Regions from separate parts of the Rhizobium sp. WYCCWR 11128 genome, predicted to be linked through region 1. Evidence: predicted binding sites of a transcription regulator. Region 1 holds the regulator's gene; the other holds the start of a gene.
The links. The regulator LexA, encoded in region 1, represses DNA repair genes until DNA is damaged. The targets are predictions, from matches to a motif close to TGTTCNNNNTGTGTTCNG.

Region 1 (8,709 bases):
CGGTTGTTCTCGACGATATAGACGATCGGCAGCTTCCAGAGAGCAGCCATGTTGAAGCTCTCGTAGACCTGGCCCTGGTTGGCAGCGCCGTCGCCGAAATAGGCGATGGAGACATTGTCGTTGCCGCGGTAGCGGTTTGCGAAGGCAAGACCCGTTCCGAGCGAGACCTGGGCGCCAACGATGCCATGACCGCCGTAGAAATGCTTCTCTTTCGAGAACATGTGCATCGAGCCGCCCTTGCCATGGGAATAGCCGCTGCGGCGCCCGGTCAGTTCCGCCATGACGCCACGCGCTTCCATGCCGGTTGCCAGCATATGGCCGTGATCGCGATAGGCGGTGATGACCTGGTCGCCATCCTTCTGCGCCATCTGCATGCCGACGACGACAGCTTCCTGACCGATGTAGAGGTGACAAAAGCCGCCGATGAAGCCCATGCCGTAAAGCTGACCGGCCTTCTCCTCGAAGCGGCGGATCAGCAGCATCTCGCGATAGGCCTTCAGCTCTTCATCGCGATCGAAGTCGGCTACCGGGCCTCCATTCGATGCTTTGGCTGCCGGTTTTGCTGCAGTTTTGCGGCTGGAAACGGTCGCGGTCTTTCGCGGCGCCATTCAACCCTCCCTATGGGTTTGTCGTTTCTTGGTGGCGCGTACCATAGGGAAGAAATATGACCACAGCAATGCCATAATTGCATGGCTCGTATTCGGCGCTAAATTGTTGGAAAAACTAGGAAAATTCCAATTAACCTGTTTCCGGTTAATTGGAATAGTGGTTGAATACGACGATCTCGTCCGCGCGCGACATGTTGAGCTGATAACGCGCTTTTTCGTCCAGCATATCCTTGTCGAGCGAGCCGTCACTCAGGAGCGCGACCTGATTTTCCAGATGTTCGCGCTTCGCCTTCAAGACCGCAAGCTCTTTTTCGCGGGCGACACGCTGACGCTCGAACGTCTCCGTCGCGCGCAGGCCGTAATCGCCATGAATGCAATGATAACCGAAATAGGAGAGGAAGGCGACCGTCATGGCCGGAATGACGAAGCGACCGATCTTTCTCTTCTTATGATGCTTTGTCCACATACACGCATGCTCTTGAACGCATTACCAATTCGTTCAATCTAACGCGCAGAGATTAACCGTTCGTTGACTCTAAAAAACGGGCAACAAAAAACCCGCGCCGGGAGGCGCGGGTCAAGCCATTAGAAATCAGATCCGATCAGCCGCGAATGATCGAGCGGCCGGCATACTGGGCCTGCGGGCCGAGGCCCTCTTCGATGCGGATCAACTGATTGTACTTGGCAAGACGGTCGGAACGCGACAGCGAGCCGGTCTTGATCTGACCGCAGTTGGTGGCGACCGCGAGATCGGCGATGGTCGAATCTTCGGTCTCGCCGGAGCGGTGGGACATGACGGCGGTATAGGCCGCCTTGTGCGCCGTGTTGACGGCATCGAGCGTCTCCGTCAGCGTGCCGATCTGGTTGACCTTGACGAGGATCGAGTTGGCGACGCCCATGCGGATGCCGTCGCGAAGACGGGCGGAGTTGGTGACGAAGAGATCGTCGCCGACGAGCTGGGTCTTCTTGCCGGCCAGGTCGGTCAGCGTCTTCCAGCCATCCCAGTCGTCTTCGGCCATGCCGTCCTCGATCGAGATGATCGGATACTTGGCGGCGAGCTCGGCCAGGTATTCGGCCATGGCGCCCGACTCCAGCGTGCGGCCTTCACCTTCGAGTACGTATTTGCCGTCCTTGAAGAATTCGGTCGAGGCGCAGTCGAGGCCGAGGCACATGTCGTCGCCCGGCTTGTAGCCGGCTTTCTCGATCGACTTCATGATGAAGTCGAGAGCTTCCGGCGCGCTCTTCAGGCCGGGTGCGAAACCGCCTTCATCGCCGACATTGGTGTTATGGCCCTGCGCGGCAAGTTCCTTGCGCAGCGTATGGAAGACTTCCGAACCCATGCGCACGGCTTCGGCGATCGAATCGGCGCCGACCGGCAGAATCATGAATTCCTGGAAATCGATCGGGTTGTCGGCATGAGCACCACCATTGATGATGTTCATCATCGGCACCGGCAGAAGGCTGGCGGAAGCGCCGCCGACATAACGGTAGAGCGGCAGGCCGGACGCCTGGGCCGCAGCCTTGGCAACGGCGAGCGATACGCCGAGGATGGCGTTGGCACCGAGGCGCGACTTGTTCGGCGTGCCGTCCAGCTCGATCATGATGTTGTCGATCTGGATCTGGTTTTCGGCGTCGATACCGCCGATCGCGTCGAAGATCTCGGTGTTGGCGGCTTCGACCGCCTTTTCGACACCCTTGCCGAGGTAGCGCTTGCCGCCGTCACGCAGTTCGACCGCTTCATGCGCGCCCGTCGAGGCGCCCGAGGGAACCGCCGCGCGGCCCATGCTGCCATCTTCGAGATAGACATCGACTTCGACGGTGGGGTTGCCACGGCTATCGAGAATCTCGCGGGCGATGATATCGGTGATTGCAGTCATGGGTTCTTCCTGCTCGGTGGGTGATAAATGGTTCGAAACCTGTCTTAGTCGAAGGCGTGCAAATTACAATGCTGCAATAGCCTTCGGACCAGCGTTCGGATGTGGCCTATAGTACGATCATGTCAGACTGTTGAACGTCAAGCTGAACCTTAGGCCTTGGCGACCGCATCGAAGGCAAGCAGCTTTTCGAGAAGCCGCGGCATGTCCTTGAGATAGACCATGTTCGGGCCGTCGGAAGGGGCATTGTCGGGGTCCTGATGGGTTTCGACGAAGACACCAGCAATACCGGCAGCCACAGCGGCGCGCGCCAGGGTTTCCACGAATTCCCGCTGACCGCCGGAGGATTCGCCCTGGCCGCCCGGCTGCGCCACGGAATGGGTCGCATCGAAGATAACGGGCGCGCCCATCGCCGCCATGATCGGCAACGAACGCATGTCGGAAATCAGCGTATTGTAGCCGAATGAGGCGCCGCGCTCGCACAGCAGCACGTTCGGATTGCCGCTGGCATTGAGCTTCTTCAGGACGTTCTTCATATCCCAGGGAGCGAGGAACTGGCCCTTCTTGACATTGACGACGCGGCCGGTCTTGGCGGCGGCGATAAGAAGGTCGGTCTGGCGGCAAAGGAAGGCCGGGATCTGCAGGACATCGACGACCTTTGCCACCTCCCCGCATTGCTCGGCGGTATGAACGTCGGTCAGGACGGGAAAGCCGAATTCCTTCTTGAGGTCGGCAAAGACCTCCATGCCCTTTTCGATCCCGATACCGCGTTCGGCCGAAAGCGAGGTCCGGTTCGCTTTGTCGAAGGAGCTCTTGTAGACGAGGCCGATGCCGAGCTTTCCGCAAAGCTCTTTCAGCGTGCCGGCAACCATGAAGGCGTGGTCGCGGCTCTCCATCTGGCAGGGACCGGCAATCAGCGACAGGCGGCCGGTATTGGAAAAAGTGACCTGGCCTTGGCCTTCGCCGATCCTGACTTCGGAATTCGTATCAGTGCTCATCGTGTTTCCTCGAAGGCGAAGAGCGTGCCCTGCCCGGGCGCGGGCTTCACCAGAATGCGATTGTTCTTGCGCGTGTATGTCACCCCGTTAGCAGCCAAATGCGCTTCTGTCACGGCAAGATCGGCGACAGTGAAGAGGATTGCCCGGCCGCGCAGGCCGCGATCTGCGGATGAGCCGGCGATGTCGAAATAGGCCTCCAGCCCTTCCGGCGTCATCAGGCTGATTTTCGCATTCGATGCTGCGATATTGACGCCGAACCCGGTCTTCTCGACTGCCGATTGCGCCACGGCAAGGCTGACGAAGGCAGCGAAGGCGGCCGGCTCCGGCGTGCAAAGCGCGATCTCGATTAGGCCGGTGACGCCATTGGCATGCGTCTCCAGCGCGGCGCGGTCAGCCGGCAGCGTGACGCGCTCGACGGTGAAGAGCAGGAGATCAGGCGCGCGCAGGTCGCCGGCGAAAGCCAGCTTGAAGCCGGCAATCGTCTCGGAACCGTCCGGCATCGTCATCGGCCGGGTGAACTGCAGCATCTCGCCGGCGCTCGATCCGTTGCCGACGAAATTCTGATGATCGATGCCGGCATCCTTGCTGCCGAAAGCCAGCCCCGAAAGCCCCTCCTCGCCACAGCGGAAGCGAAAGGCCTGGTTGCGGGCGGTGAAGACATTGCCTTGCCGCGCTGATGCCTCGCTCTCCTCGACGCTCGCAATCCCGAGCGGCTCCAGATAGGTCTTGTCGGCAAAGAAGACGCAGGCATTCTCCGTTCCGAAGGGATGGCGCGCATCGGCGGCAACAGTGAAGCCGAGCTTGCCGAGCCTCTCGCGCGCCAGATCGATATTGACGACCGGCAGCACGACATGATCCAGCGGGTGCGGTTTGGCGGAGTGCTCGTTCATGATATCCCCCTCTCCTAACACGGCAGAGATGTGTGAGAGTGCCGCCCAAGGCAAGACTTGTGTGCCAATCCGGCGAATGAAAATAAAAATCTCAACGAGTTGGCGCCAAGTTTTACGGAAATTTAGCTACTTGCGGAACACATATGGAACATATAGTGTCTGTTCTGGATTTGTTTCAATCACGAGGTCACAACGTCGATGCTCACGCGCAAACAACAGGAGCTTCTCCTTTTCATTCATGAGCGCATGAAGGAATCCGGCGTTCCGCCATCTTTCGACGAAATGAAGGATGCCCTGGACCTCGCCTCCAAGTCCGGGATTCATCGCTTGATTACGGCGCTGGAGGAGCGAGGCTTCATTCGCCGCCTACCGAACCGCGCCCGCGCGCTTGAGGTCATCAAGCTTCCGGAGGCCTACAGCCCCAGCATTCAGCCCCGGCGCGGCTTTTCGCCGAGCGTCATCGAGGGCAGCCTCGGCAAACCGCAGCCGGTCACCGCCCCTGCTCCCGCAAAGCCCGTCGCCGACAACGGCAACTCGGTCTCCGTGCCGGTCATGGGCCGAATCGCTGCCGGTGTGCCGATCTCGGCGATCCAGAACAATACCCACGACATCGTCGTTCCGGCCGACATGCTCGGCTCCGGTGAACATTATGCGCTGGAGGTCAAGGGCGATTCGATGATCGACGCAGGCATCTTCGACGGCGACACCGTGATCATTCGCAACGGCAGCACCGCAAGTCCTGGCGACATCGTCGTTGCTCTCGTCGACGACGAAGAAGCGACACTCAAGCGCTTCCGCCGCAAGGGCGCCTCGATCGCGCTGGAGGCCGCCAACCCGGCTTACGAGACCCGGATTTTCGGGCCGGACCGTGTCAAGGTTCAGGGTAAACTCGTCGGTCTCATTCGCCGCTATCACTGACATTGGCTAGGCCCGATTCGGTAAAGCTGTTGCTGCGCCAGTCATAGGCGCGATGGCGCATCCATGGCCGCGACAATGCATCGAATGCGGTTGCGACCTCCAGGCCGGCGTCCGTGAAGCGCAACTCGATGGATCCGGTCCTGCGCAGCGTCTCACCGGTGAAGAGCGTCGCACCCGAGCGGCAGCTGTTGAAGCGAAGGCGGACCGAGGTCACGACGATATCGGCCGCGTCGCATGCCGGACCGAGATAGGCGGCATTGTCGATGACAGCAACCACCTGACCATTGGCGAGCCTTGATGTGCACCAGGCCTTCTTGACGCAGGAAAAGCGGTTTGCGTCACCGCCCGCTGTGGCCGCCCGCATCGCGGTCCTTGCTTCGTTCTGCTGATCGCGGGAAAGCCTGACGCGGCGGTCTTCTCCCTCAGGCGGGATAGCAGGACCATCCAGCATCTTCGGCGGATCATGCCTCGGCAGGACCAGCGCTCTCTGCCACTGGTCGAAGATGAAATCCGGCGGTCTTTCACGGTTGGACGCCATGGCTGCCGCCTCGACGATTGCGACGAGACTGCCATCCTCCGAAATCACCAAATCCGGCGGACGGGGACCCGGCAGAAGCAGCAGGATGAGCGTTGCGACCGCGATGATCGATGTGCCGACATGGCGCAACCGGGTGCGGAGCAGCGTCAGCAGCAGAAAGCCTGCCACGGCGACGGCGAAATACCAGGCGGGCAAGCGGCCGACGTCTATATTGCCATCCCAGCCGGACACCGTCTTTGCGACCGCGATCACCAGATCGAGGCCGAATCCCACCACCTTCCAAGGCAAAACGTCCAGGCCGAAAGGCATGAGCAGCATCGCCAGCAGGCCGGCCGGCATGATGATGAAGGAGATGATCGGCATTGTCGCGAGGTTTGCCGGCAGGCCGTAGGCGGTCAGGCGATGAAAATGCTCGATCGAAAACAGCGCGGTGGAAAAACCGCCGATCAGCGAGGTCAGGAAGATGCCGCCGAAGAAGCCCGCAACCGTAACGAATGGCCTGATGATCGGCAGCTTCAGGAAGGCGTTTTCGCGGACGCGCCGGTCCTTCCACAGCTGATAGCCCGAGACCAGCGCCAATGTCGCTGCAAAAGACATCTGGAAGCTCGGACCCAAAACCTCGGACGGCGAAATGACGATGATGACGAGCGCGGAGAGAGCGACATTGCGCAGGCTGATCGACGGCCGGTCGAAGAAGACGGCAACCAACATGATGGCCATCATGATGAAGGCGCGTTCGGCAGAGACCGCAAAGCCCGAAATCAGGAAATAGGCGGTGACAGCGATGAGCGCGCCGGCGGCAGCGATCTTCTTCGTCGGGTAGGCCTCAGCAATGCCGGGAAAGAGGCTGAGCAGCATCCGGAAGCCGACGAAGAAGATGCCGGCCGACAGTGCCATGTTGAGGCCGGAGATGGCGATGATATGAGCCAGACCGGACTGGCGCAGCGCCTCCGTCGTCTCATTCGAGATGGCACGCCGCTCGTCCGTCACCAGAGCAGCGGCGAAAGCGCCGGTGTCGCCGGGCAGGATCGACCTTATGCGGTCACCAATGCCGCTGCGCAGCCGGTAGAGCCCTTCGAGCAGCGTTTCAGCCGTCGATCTGGCAGCCTGGGGACCAGCCTGCGCATCGACCTTCGTCGGTGCACCGTAGAAGAAGCCGTTGGCGCCGATGCCATCGAAATAGGCACCGAAGGAGAAGTCGTTGAGTTCGGGAAGTGCCGGACCTGCCGGCGGCGTCAGCCGCGCCCTGCCGGTAATGATATCGCCGATCTCGAAGGCCGCGTCCGCGCCGCGGGCGATGGCGGTGATGCGTTCCGGCCGCCGCTTCAGCTCCGGTGCCCTAGTGCCGGTGACCGCAAGAATGTAGCGCCACCGCCCGCGACCATCGCCTTCGCGCCGCTCGACACGGCCGGTCACCGTGGTCGTCACTGATGAATCGAGGATCACGGTCGAAGCCCGCCGGCTCTCGAACTGCGCCGTGACCATGCCGCAGACCACGAGCGAGAGCGCCAGCAGCGTTGCCCGCACTGCCGCCCGGCTGCGGCTGGCGATGAGAACCGCCACTGTCACCGCCGACAGGCAGAGCAGTGATGCAACGAGGGAAAAATCCGATGCCGCGAGAAACCAGACGGCTGACCCAGCGCCGAGGAAGACCGGCGAAAACAGCAGCAGGCGGCCATGGTCCGCCTCTTCGCCCAGCATGCGCATGCCGGCACGCAGCAATTGCGAGGCTGCGGCCGGCAGCCGGTGGCGCAATGGTGTCGCCGACTGCGTCCGTGTCGGTCGCGTCACCACGACAGGTGGTGAAAAACTGGAGGAGTCGGCAAGGCCTTCGCCTGCTTCCGGCCGCAATTCGACTGTCGTCAACTCCTGCATGAACCGCCCAAGCCCGGCTGCGAAGGCGGCCAGAATGCAACCTCCAATCAAATCCGGCAAGAATAATCGATTGAAATATGAGGGAAAATCGCGAGCGCCAAAAGACCAGTCGAATCATCAGCTTCCGATATGCGTGCGGCTCATCGCTGCAGTGCCTAAAAGGTGATACCGCAATGCACAAAATGCCATCACGGTAACTTGGCATTAGCTTCGCGATCATATAGCTATCGGTGAGGACGCTTAACCCCTATGGCGCTTTTATGGCGCCACCGCCATTTCGGAGGATCAGCATGACGGATCAAAGCGCTACAATAAAAATCGGTGACAAGTCTGTCGACCTTGCTGTCAAAAGCGGCACGATCGGCCCGAGCGTCATCGATATCGGTGCCCTCTACAAGAACACAGCTTCCTTCACCTACGATCCGGGTTTTACCTCGACCGCATCCTGTGAATCGAAAATCACCTACATCGACGGCGACGAAGGTGTCCTGCTGCATCGCGGCTATCCGATCGAGCAGCTCGCCGAGCACGGCGACTTCCTCGAGGTCTGCTACCTCCTGCTTTACGGCGAACTGCCGACCACCGTGCAGAAGAAGGATTTCGATTACCGCGTCACGCACCACACCATGGTGCACGAGCAGATGAGCCGCTTCTTCACTGGCTTCCGCCGCGATGCGCATCCGATGGCCGTCATGTGCGGCTGCGTCGGCGCGCTGTCGGCCTTCTATCACGACTCCACCGACATCACCGATCCGCACCAGCGCATGGTCGCCAGCCTGCGCATGATCGCCAAGATGCCGACGCTTGCCGCCATGGCCTACAAGTACCATATCGGCCAGCCCTTCGTTTATCCGAAGAACGACCTCGACTACGCCTCGAACTTCCTGCGCATGTGCTTTGCCGTGCCTTGCGAGGAATATGTGGTCAATCCGGTTCTTGCCCGCGCCATGGACCGCATTTTCATCCTGCATGCCGATCACGAGCAGAACGCCTCGACCTCGACCGTCC
Region 2 (8,709 bases), on a different contig from region 1:
CCTCGATTTCGTCCATGATTGCAGCAAATTCATCGTCGACTGCGTTTTCGCTGACGAAAGCGGCGCGTATTGCTTCATACGCCGACAGAGTCTCGGGCTTTGCCTCGGTTTTTCTTTTCAGCGCTTCCCGCAAAAGCTCCTTGGCCTCGTCGGAAAGGCTGTTTCCGCTCCGCTGCGCCGATTCCGCAATGTCTCGCTTCATTGCGTCGGAAATATTTCTGATCAGAAAATCACCCATACGGCGCCTCCATCATGATATCAGTGATATCATAGTGCGTCGCCGGTGAATTTTCAACGTAGCGTCAGAGCGCCTTGGACTTCGCCGCCTTGGTGAATTTCTTGATCACCATCTCCCGCTTCAGCCGCGAGATGTAATCGATGAACAGCACGCCGTTCAGGTGGTCGATCTCGTGCTGCAGGCAGGTGGCGAGCAGGCCGTCGGCTTCCACGGTCTGTTCCTTGCCGTTGCGGTCGAGATATTTGACCGAGACGACAGCCGGGCGCTCGACCTCAGCATAATAATCCGGAATCGAAAGACAGCCTTCCTCATAGACGGAACGCTCGTCGGACGATCTGACGATCTCAGGATTGATGAAGACCTGCGGCTGCTTTTCCTCGCCCTCGCGGGCGATGTCGATGACGAGCACACGGCGCGGCACGCCGATCTGGATGGCGGCAAGGCCGATGCCTGGCGCGTCGTACATGGTTTCCAGCATATCGTCGGCAAGACGCTGCAGGTCGGAATCCACCCGCTCGATCGGCTTGGACAGCTGGCGGAGAACGGGATCGGGAAGAATGATGAGTGGCTTGATGGTCATGGCGTTCCCATAACCCATCTTTTCCGACTATGGAATTATCCGGCAGGCGGGGAATACGCTTTTTTGCATCCCCGCCTGGAATTTCGCCATATTCGCCTCACGCCGCCCGGCGGGCACTGGTGGCGGAACGGCCTTCCGGCCGGGCGCGGAAACGCCGCAGCAGCTCGATCAGGGTCTCCACCTCGTCCTTCAGGCGGCGGGTTTCTGCTGAAGAGTGCTCGACCATGTCCGAATTCTGCTGGGTGATCGCACCCATGTTGCGGACGGCGAGGCTGACCTCGTTGACGCCGGTCGCCTGATCGCGGGCAGCGGCGGCGATATCGGCGACGAAACGGTTGATGATGTCGATGCGGCTGATCATGTCGTTCAGCGCTTCGCCGGTGCTGGAGACGATGCCGACGCCCTGATTGACCTGCGTCGAGCTCTGCGAAATCAGGTTCTTGATCTCCTTGGCCGCTTCCGCGGTGCGTTGCGCAAGCTGGCGGACTTCCTGGGCGACGACGGCAAAACCCTTACCGGCATCACCGGCACGCGCCGCCTCGACGCCCGCGTTCAGCGCCAAGAGGTTGGTCTGGAAGGCGATCTCATCGATGACGCCGATGATCTTGGAGATCCCGGTCGAGGATTTCTCGATGCCGGCCATCGCCGAGACGGCGCTGGTGACGAGTTCGCCGGAGTTCTTCGCCTTCTCTTGCGTCTCGCGCACGGCATCCGACGCCTTCTCGGCGTTGGCGGCCGTCTGGCCGACGCTGACGGACAGCTGCTGCAGCGCGGCCGAGCTCTCCTCGACGCCTGCCGCCTGCTGCGCGGTGCGCAGCGCCAGATCGTTGGTCGCGTTGGAAATGACGTCGGCACCGTTCTTGATATGGCCAGAAGTCTCGCGCACGGATGCGAAGGACTGGCTTAGCGCCCTGACGGCGCGGTTGTAGTCCTCCGCCATCTGCCGGAAATTGCCCGGCAGGTCGGACGGCAGGGTGGCTTCGAGATCGCCGTTCGACAGCGCTTCCAGACCACGGCGCAGTTGCTCCAGCGCAATCGCCTGATCGGATTCGGCCTCAGCGCGCTGCTCTTCCAAGGCGCGGCCCTTTGCTTCGAGCGTCTCGAGATAGACCGAGATGGAATAATCCATGTCGAGCATGCCTGATTTGACGACCGCCGACAGCTTCTCGGCCAGCAGCTTGCCCTCTCGGCGCGCGAAGATCGAAGGCCACTGCTTTTCCATGATGCCCTTGACGAGTTCGGACATGACGATGGCGTAACCGCCGATAGACCAGCGCGGTTCCAGCCCCATGCGCTCATGCATGCGGCCGACCGCGGTCACGTCGTCGACATAGCGCTCGTCGAACGTGCCACCAGTAAGATTGGTCCAATGATCCTGCTGACGCTTCTTGGCATGGCCCAGTTGGGACTTGTCGGCGACAGCGGGGGTCTTGGCGATCTTGGCGTAGAATTTGTCGAGGGCGCCGCCGATCAGCTCCGATATGACCGGGCGCAGATCCCGCATCGACTTGCGCGCCGCTTCATCCAGTTCGATGAAATCGAGGCGCTGCCTGAGGGCACTGTCGGTCTGCTGGGCGGTCATGGAGATCTCTGTACTTGGCGCGACGCGCGCGGGAAGGAATTTCTGCGCCGCAGGTTTTGGCCAATATGGTTGAGCAATCGTTAAATCGGACGGCGATTTCTTCTCCCCGAGCGAGGAAGAGCGATCGCTTGAAAGGATATTGAGGGCGGCTCATTCCGTTCACGTTTTGATCTATATATCGCCACTTCTTCTGTTATGCTTGCGCCATGACCATCCATTCCGAATCGCTTGCCCTTGCCCTTGCCTCGATCAGCCCGGCCATGCTGGCGCTTGTCGGCGGCGTTCTCGCCGCCCTCGCCCTGCTGGTGATCGTGCTTCTCCTGCGCGGCGCCAGCCTTCGCCGCGAGCAGGCGGAGGAAGCGAGCTTTCGCGCTGAGGAAAACGAAGCGCGCATGGCCGAGCTTTTGAAGATCCAGGCGGAGATGCAGGGCCGCATCGCGGCGATGACCGAGGTCTTCGGCGCGCGGCAGAGCGAACTCAACCAGACGATCAGCCAACGCCTCGACGGCATGTCGCAGCGCGTCAGCTCGACGATCACCGAGCAGACCAAATCGACGCATGAGAACCTGCAACGGCTGCAGGAGCGGCTGGCGGTCATCGATGCCGCGCAGAACAATATCCAGACGCTTGCCAAGGATGTCGTCGGGCTGCAGGCTATTCTGTCCAACAAGCAGACGCGCGGCGCCTTCGGCCAGTCCAGGATGGAAACGATCGTCGCCGACGGTCTGCCGATGGGCGCCTACGCCTTCCAGCAGACGCTGTCCAACGGTTCGCGGCCGGACTGCACGATCCGCATGCCGAACGGCGCGCCGCCGCTGGTGATCGACGCAAAATTTCCGCTCGAAGCCTGGAACGCGATCCGCGACGCCGGCAGCCCCGAGGCCGGCAAGATCGCCGGCCAGCAGTTCCGCCGCGACATGGAGGTCCATATAAGGGACATTTCCGAGAAATATCTGATCCAGGGGGAAACCCAGGATACGGCCTTTCTCTTCGTGCCGTCCGAATCGATCTTCGCCGAGATCCACGAGCACTTCGAGCCGGTGGTGCAGAAGGCGCACCGCGCGCGCATCGTCATCGTCTCGCCGTCGCTGCTGATGCTGTCGATCCAGGTCATCCAGGCCGTGCTCAAGGACCAGCGCATGCGGGCGCAGGCGCATCTGATCCAGGGCGAAGTGGCGATCCTGATGGATGATCTCAGCCGCCTCGACGAGCGGGTGCGCAAACTGCAGGGTCATTTCGCCATGGCGCAGAAGGATATCGACATGGTGGTCACGTCAGCCGACAAGCTCGCTAAGCGCGGCGCCAAGATCGAAGCGCTGGAATTCGAGGCAGGCGGCGGCGACACTAAACCCGCCCGCGACAACGAAGCCGCGGCCAAATCGGTGGAGAGCCGCACCGGTCTTCTGAAGCTCCGGGTGGTTGACGAGGACTGACCGCTTCGGGCAGTGTCTCGTCCGCGTGAAGCAGTAGGAGCATGATGTCGTCCGAAAACCGATCACACTTTTCGGAATCATGCTCCAGAAGACGGGACACATTCATGATCACAGTTTTCGGGTCCATCAACATGGATCTCATCGCCACGACCGAGCGCCTGCCGAAGCCCGGCGAGACGGTGGCCGGCAACGGCTTTGCCACGGCCGCCGGCGGCAAGGGCGCCAACCAGGCGCTGGCGGCCCGTCGCGCCGGCCGCTACGTGCATATGGCCGGCGCCGTCGGCAAGGATGCTTTCGCTGAGGAGGCGCTGGCCCTGCTCGATGATGCAGGTACCGACCTTTCTCTGATCAAACATGTCGACGGTCCCACCGGAACGGCGCTGATCCTTGTCGGCGGCGACGGAGAAAACATGATTGCCGTCGTTCCCGGCGCCAATGGCCAGGTCACACCTGCCGATGCCGAGACGGCAATCGGCCGCATGAACGAAGGCGATATCCTGATGCTGCAGCTCGAAGTGCCGGCTGCGGCCGTCGAAGGCGCGCTGTCGGCGGCCCGCGCCAAGGGCGTCACCAGCATCCTCAACCTCGCGCCGCTGATCCCCGATGCGCCGCGTCTCGGCCGGCTCGCCGATATCGTCATCGCCAACGAGACCGAGTTCGAGCGGCTCGCCGGGCAGGAGGGGATGGACGCGCAGGCGCGCGAGGCAGCCCTTGTGCATCTGCATGCGGAGACGGGCCAGACGCTGATCGTGACGCTCGGCGCCGACGGGGTCATCGCCATTCGTGACGGGGCGATTTCAAGGGCGCAGGGCCTCAAGATCGAACCTGTCGATACGGTCGGCGCCGGAGACACTTTCTGCGGCTATTTCGCTGCCAGCCTCGACGACGGCCTCGATTTTGTCTCGGCGCTGCGCCGTGCGGCGGTTGCCGGTTCGCTCGCCTGCCTCAAGGCCGGGGCGCAACCGTCGATCCCTTTGAGCGAGGAAGTCGCAGACAGGATATAAGGGCGTCTCTTTGCGAAATGGCCGCCGGAACGCCCTGTAATTCAGGGCGTTCCGGCGATTTTCCTGGCCCCGATCGATAGAGTTTTCATTCAAATTTAAGAGATCTCCGGCGATGTTCCTCATGGCCGCCGGCGCCTCGCACTTTCTGGAATCCGGCCGTCCAAGCGGCTGCTCCATGATGGGGCAAAGCCTTTGCTCCTGCGCCGGAGAATGCCCGTTCGGCGCATCCTTGCCCGAGGACCCCATGTTCATTTTTCGCATGAAATCGCTTGCCGCGAAACTCATCGTCATCACCGGCATCGCCATCGCGCTTGTTCTCATCGTTTCGAACTTTTTCCTCATCGGCCAGACCCGGGATCGCGTCCAGACGCTGACGATGGATCAGGCCAACCTCGAGGCAAAGTCGATCGCCAATGAAATCGCCGCCAATGTCGGCGAACTCGCCAGCGCCGCACGCACCATGTCGGGCGTCATCGGCCGCGGCCATGAAGGCAAGTCGCTCGATCGCAAGGGCATGATCAACGTGCTGAAGGCCAATCTCGAGCAGAATGCCTTCGCCTTCGGCAGCTGGTTCTGCGAGCAGCTCGGCGCGCTTGACGGCAAGAGCACCGAGATCGCCAACAACAATGACGAAGGCACCAACAAGAACGGCGCCTTCACGCCTTACTGGTCGAAGACCAAGGACGGCGGCATCCAATATTCGACCTTCGACAATGATTACAGCGCCGCATGGTGGAAGCTCGCCGCCGACAGCGGCAAGGGCGCGATCACCACGCCCTATATGGCCGAAGGAACCGACGTGCCGACGCTGCTGACCTCGATTGCCTATCCGGTCATGTCTGGTGGTAAGATGATCGGCGTCGGTGGCGTCGATATTTCGCTGAAGTCGTTGACCGATAAGCTGCAGGCACTGCATCCTTTCGGTTCGGGCCGCGTCACGCTGCTGTCGCAGGCCGGCAACTGGATCGTCGCGCCGATCCCCGAGCTGATGACCAAGGAATATGACGGCGAGGGCGCCGATATCGTCAAGTCGGCGCTGTCGAGCAAACAGCCCGGCCTCGTCAGGAACCTCACTTATGACGGCCTCGATCCCTTCGATCGCGTCGTCTATCCATTCCCGGTCCCCGGCGTCAACGCCACCTGGGTCGTGCTCGTCGACGTGCCGCACACGGCGATCAACGCGCCGGTGCGAGACCAGACCTATATGATGATCATCAACGGGCTGATCGTGCTTGGCGCCGTCATGCTGGCGCTCTATTTCGCCATCCGCTCTTTCGTGCAGCGGCCGCTCGGCGGGCTGGTCGCCAGCGTCAAGGCGCTGAGCGACGGCCAATATGGCGAACCGGTCGCCGCCCAGGACCGCAGCGACGAAGTCGGTTCGGTCGCCAAGGCGCTGGAAGGCTTCCGCTTCACCCTCGCCGACAGCCGCCGCCTCGAAGACGAGGCCGCCGACCAGCGGCAGGCGCACGAGACCGAGCGCAGCCGCTCGGAATCGGAACGCCAGGAATCGGTGTCGCTGCAGCGCCATATCGTCTCGATCGTCGGCGCCGGCCTTTCCGAACTTTCGCAGGGCAATCTCACCCACCGCATCACCGACGAGTTCCCCGGCGAATACGGCAAGCTGAAGCAGGATTTCAACGCCGCGCTCGCGAGCCTCGAAGAGACCATCAACACGATGAACCTCAGCGTCGCCAATATCGGCTCAGGCACCGGTGAAATCAGCAACAGCGCTTCCGACCTCGCCAAGCGCACCGAGCAGCAGGCTGCCAGCCTGGAAGAGACGGCGGCCGCGCTCAACGAACTCACCGCGCAGGTCGATTCCAGCGCCGAGAATGCGCGCACGGCGGCCGACAACGTCAACCTCGCCTGCCAGGACGCCGAAAAGTCCGGCGAAGTGGTGCAGAAGGCGATCGCCTCGATGCAAGGGATCGAACAGTCCTCGACGGAGGTTTCGCGGATCATCGGCGTCATCGACGAGATCGCCTTCCAGACCAACCTGCTCGCCCTGAACGCCGGTGTCGAGGCGGCGCGCGCCGGGGAAGCCGGCAAGGGTTTTGCAGTCGTCGCCCAGGAGGTGCGTGAACTCGCACAGCGTTCTGCCAATGCCGCCAAGGAGATCAAGACGCTGATCAACAGCTCGGCCGTCCAGGTCAAGGAGGGCGTCGATCTCGTCGGGCGCGCCGGCGGCACGCTGCACAAGATCGCCGAGCAGGTGATGGGCATCAACGACCTCATCCGGCAGATCTCGGCATCGGCCAGCGAACAGGCTGTCGGCTTGAAGGAAATCAACCAGGCCATGAACCAGATGGACCAGGTGACACAGCAGAATGCAGCCATGGTAGAGGAAGCGACCGCTGCCAGCGTCGCGCTCAACGACGAGGCACAAACGCTGAAGGCGCTGGCCACGCGCTTCAACGTCTCGGGTTCGGGCGCCGCGGCCCTTGCCTCCGTCGCGCAAAAGATGCGGGCACCGGCGACTTCAGCCCTTTCGCATCGTGCGGCCGCCCCGGCGGTCCGCCGCGCGGCTGTCCCGTCGCGCGGATCCGCTGCCGTGGCGCAGGACAGCTGGGAAGAGTTCTGATCGTTCAGCCCTTCATAATGCAAAAGGCGCCTGGGAAACCCGGCGCCTTTTCACATTCGAGAATTAATGCGTTATCGCGCGACGCGCGTCAGGCAGCGTTCGACGTCTGCTCTTCGTTGAGGAAGGCGTAGATCGCCGAGGCGGAATCGGTGGCGCGCAGCTTGGCGACCAGATCGTGATCGCGCAGCACGCGGGCGATACGCGACAGGGCCTTCAGATGATCAGCGCCCGCGCCCTCCGGCGCAAGCAGCAGGAACACGAGATCGACAGGCTGGTCGTCCAGCGCCTCGAAATCGACCGGCTGCTCCAGCCGGGCGAAGATGCCGACGATCGAATGGATGTTTCCCAGCTTGCCGTGAGGAATGGCGATGCCGTTGCCGACTCCGGTCGAGCCCAGGCGTTCGCGCTGCAGGATGACGTCGAAGATCTCCCGTTCGGAAAGCCCGGTGATCCTGGAGGCTCTTGCAGCCAATTCCTGAAGCAACTGTTTCTTGGAATTTACTCTGAGGGCGGGAATGATCGCATCCTGATGGAGCAAATCTGCCAATGCCATTTCTTTTTCCTTCTGTCGCCGGGATCAAATGCAAGGAGCGGCGGCAATACCGCCGCTCACCACCCTGATCTCAGCCTTTGATACTGGCTGAATCGATCCAGCCAATATTTCCGTCGTGCCGACGGTAAACGATGTTCAGATGTTCCTTGCCGGGGCTGCGGAACAGGAGAAGCGGCTCGTCGGTCATGTCGAGCGCCATCACTGCGGTGGCGACCGACATGGTCTTCAGCTGCTTCGTGCTTTCAGCGACGATCGCGGGAGCGAAATCGTCGGCGATTTCATCATCGTGATCAGGAACGGAATCCATGACCGTGTAGGAGACCTCTGCAAAACCATTCAGATGGCTTCCGGCGTGATGGTCCTTCAGCTTGCGCTTGTATCGCCGCAGCCGCTTTTCGATCCGCTGGGAAGCCGCGTCGAAAGCCAATTGCGGGTCGGTCGCCTCGCCGGCTGCATGCAGCACCACCCCGCTGTCGAGATGCAGCTTGCAATCCGCCGAGTAACGAGAACTCGCCTTTTCCACGGTCACCTGGCCGGAATATCCCCCGTCGAAGTATTTCGTGATGGCCATACCAATTTGGTCCTCGATCTTTTGACGGAACGATTCACCAATTTCCATATGTTTCCCGGATACACGCACACTCATGGAGTTTCCCTTCTTATGGTCGTTTGCGGGTATCAGTTTACGCCAAGCCTCAGGTTCATCCAAGCACTTCGCACAATCTCAAGCAAGATCGG

Region 2: the regulator LexA is predicted to act here: its motif matches at 2,557-2,574, upstream of HX898_RS09715 (DNA recombination protein RmuC).

What each region holds. Positions count from the first base shown of each region.
Region 1 is NZ_JACCEZ010000001.1:1,306,145-1,314,853, forward strand. It holds gene pdhA (pyruvate dehydrogenase (acetyl-transferring) E1 component subunit alpha) at 1-608, opposite strand, end outside; gene HX898_RS06340 (septum formation initiator family protein) at 754-1,074, opposite strand; gene eno (phosphopyruvate hydratase) at 1,211-2,485, opposite strand; gene kdsA (3-deoxy-8-phosphooctulonate synthase) at 2,635-3,480, opposite strand; gene HX898_RS06355 (VOC family protein) at 3,477-4,370, opposite strand; gene lexA (transcriptional repressor LexA) at 4,569-5,288, shown strand; gene HX898_RS06365 (ComEC/Rec2 family competence protein) at 5,269-7,701, opposite strand; gene gltA (citrate synthase) at 7,992-8,709, shown strand, end outside.
Region 2 is NZ_JACCEZ010000002.1:414,300-423,008, reverse strand. It holds gene HX898_RS09730 (hypothetical protein) at 1-238, opposite strand, end outside; gene def (peptide deformylase) at 303-818, opposite strand; gene HX898_RS09720 (globin-coupled sensor protein) at 916-2,400, opposite strand; gene HX898_RS09715 (DNA recombination protein RmuC) at 2,607-3,833, shown strand; gene HX898_RS09710 (ribokinase) at 3,938-4,837, shown strand; gene HX898_RS09705 (methyl-accepting chemotaxis protein) at 5,082-7,418, shown strand; gene ptsN (PTS IIA-like nitrogen regulatory protein PtsN) at 7,507-7,971, opposite strand; gene raiA (ribosome-associated translation inhibitor RaiA) at 8,042-8,617, opposite strand.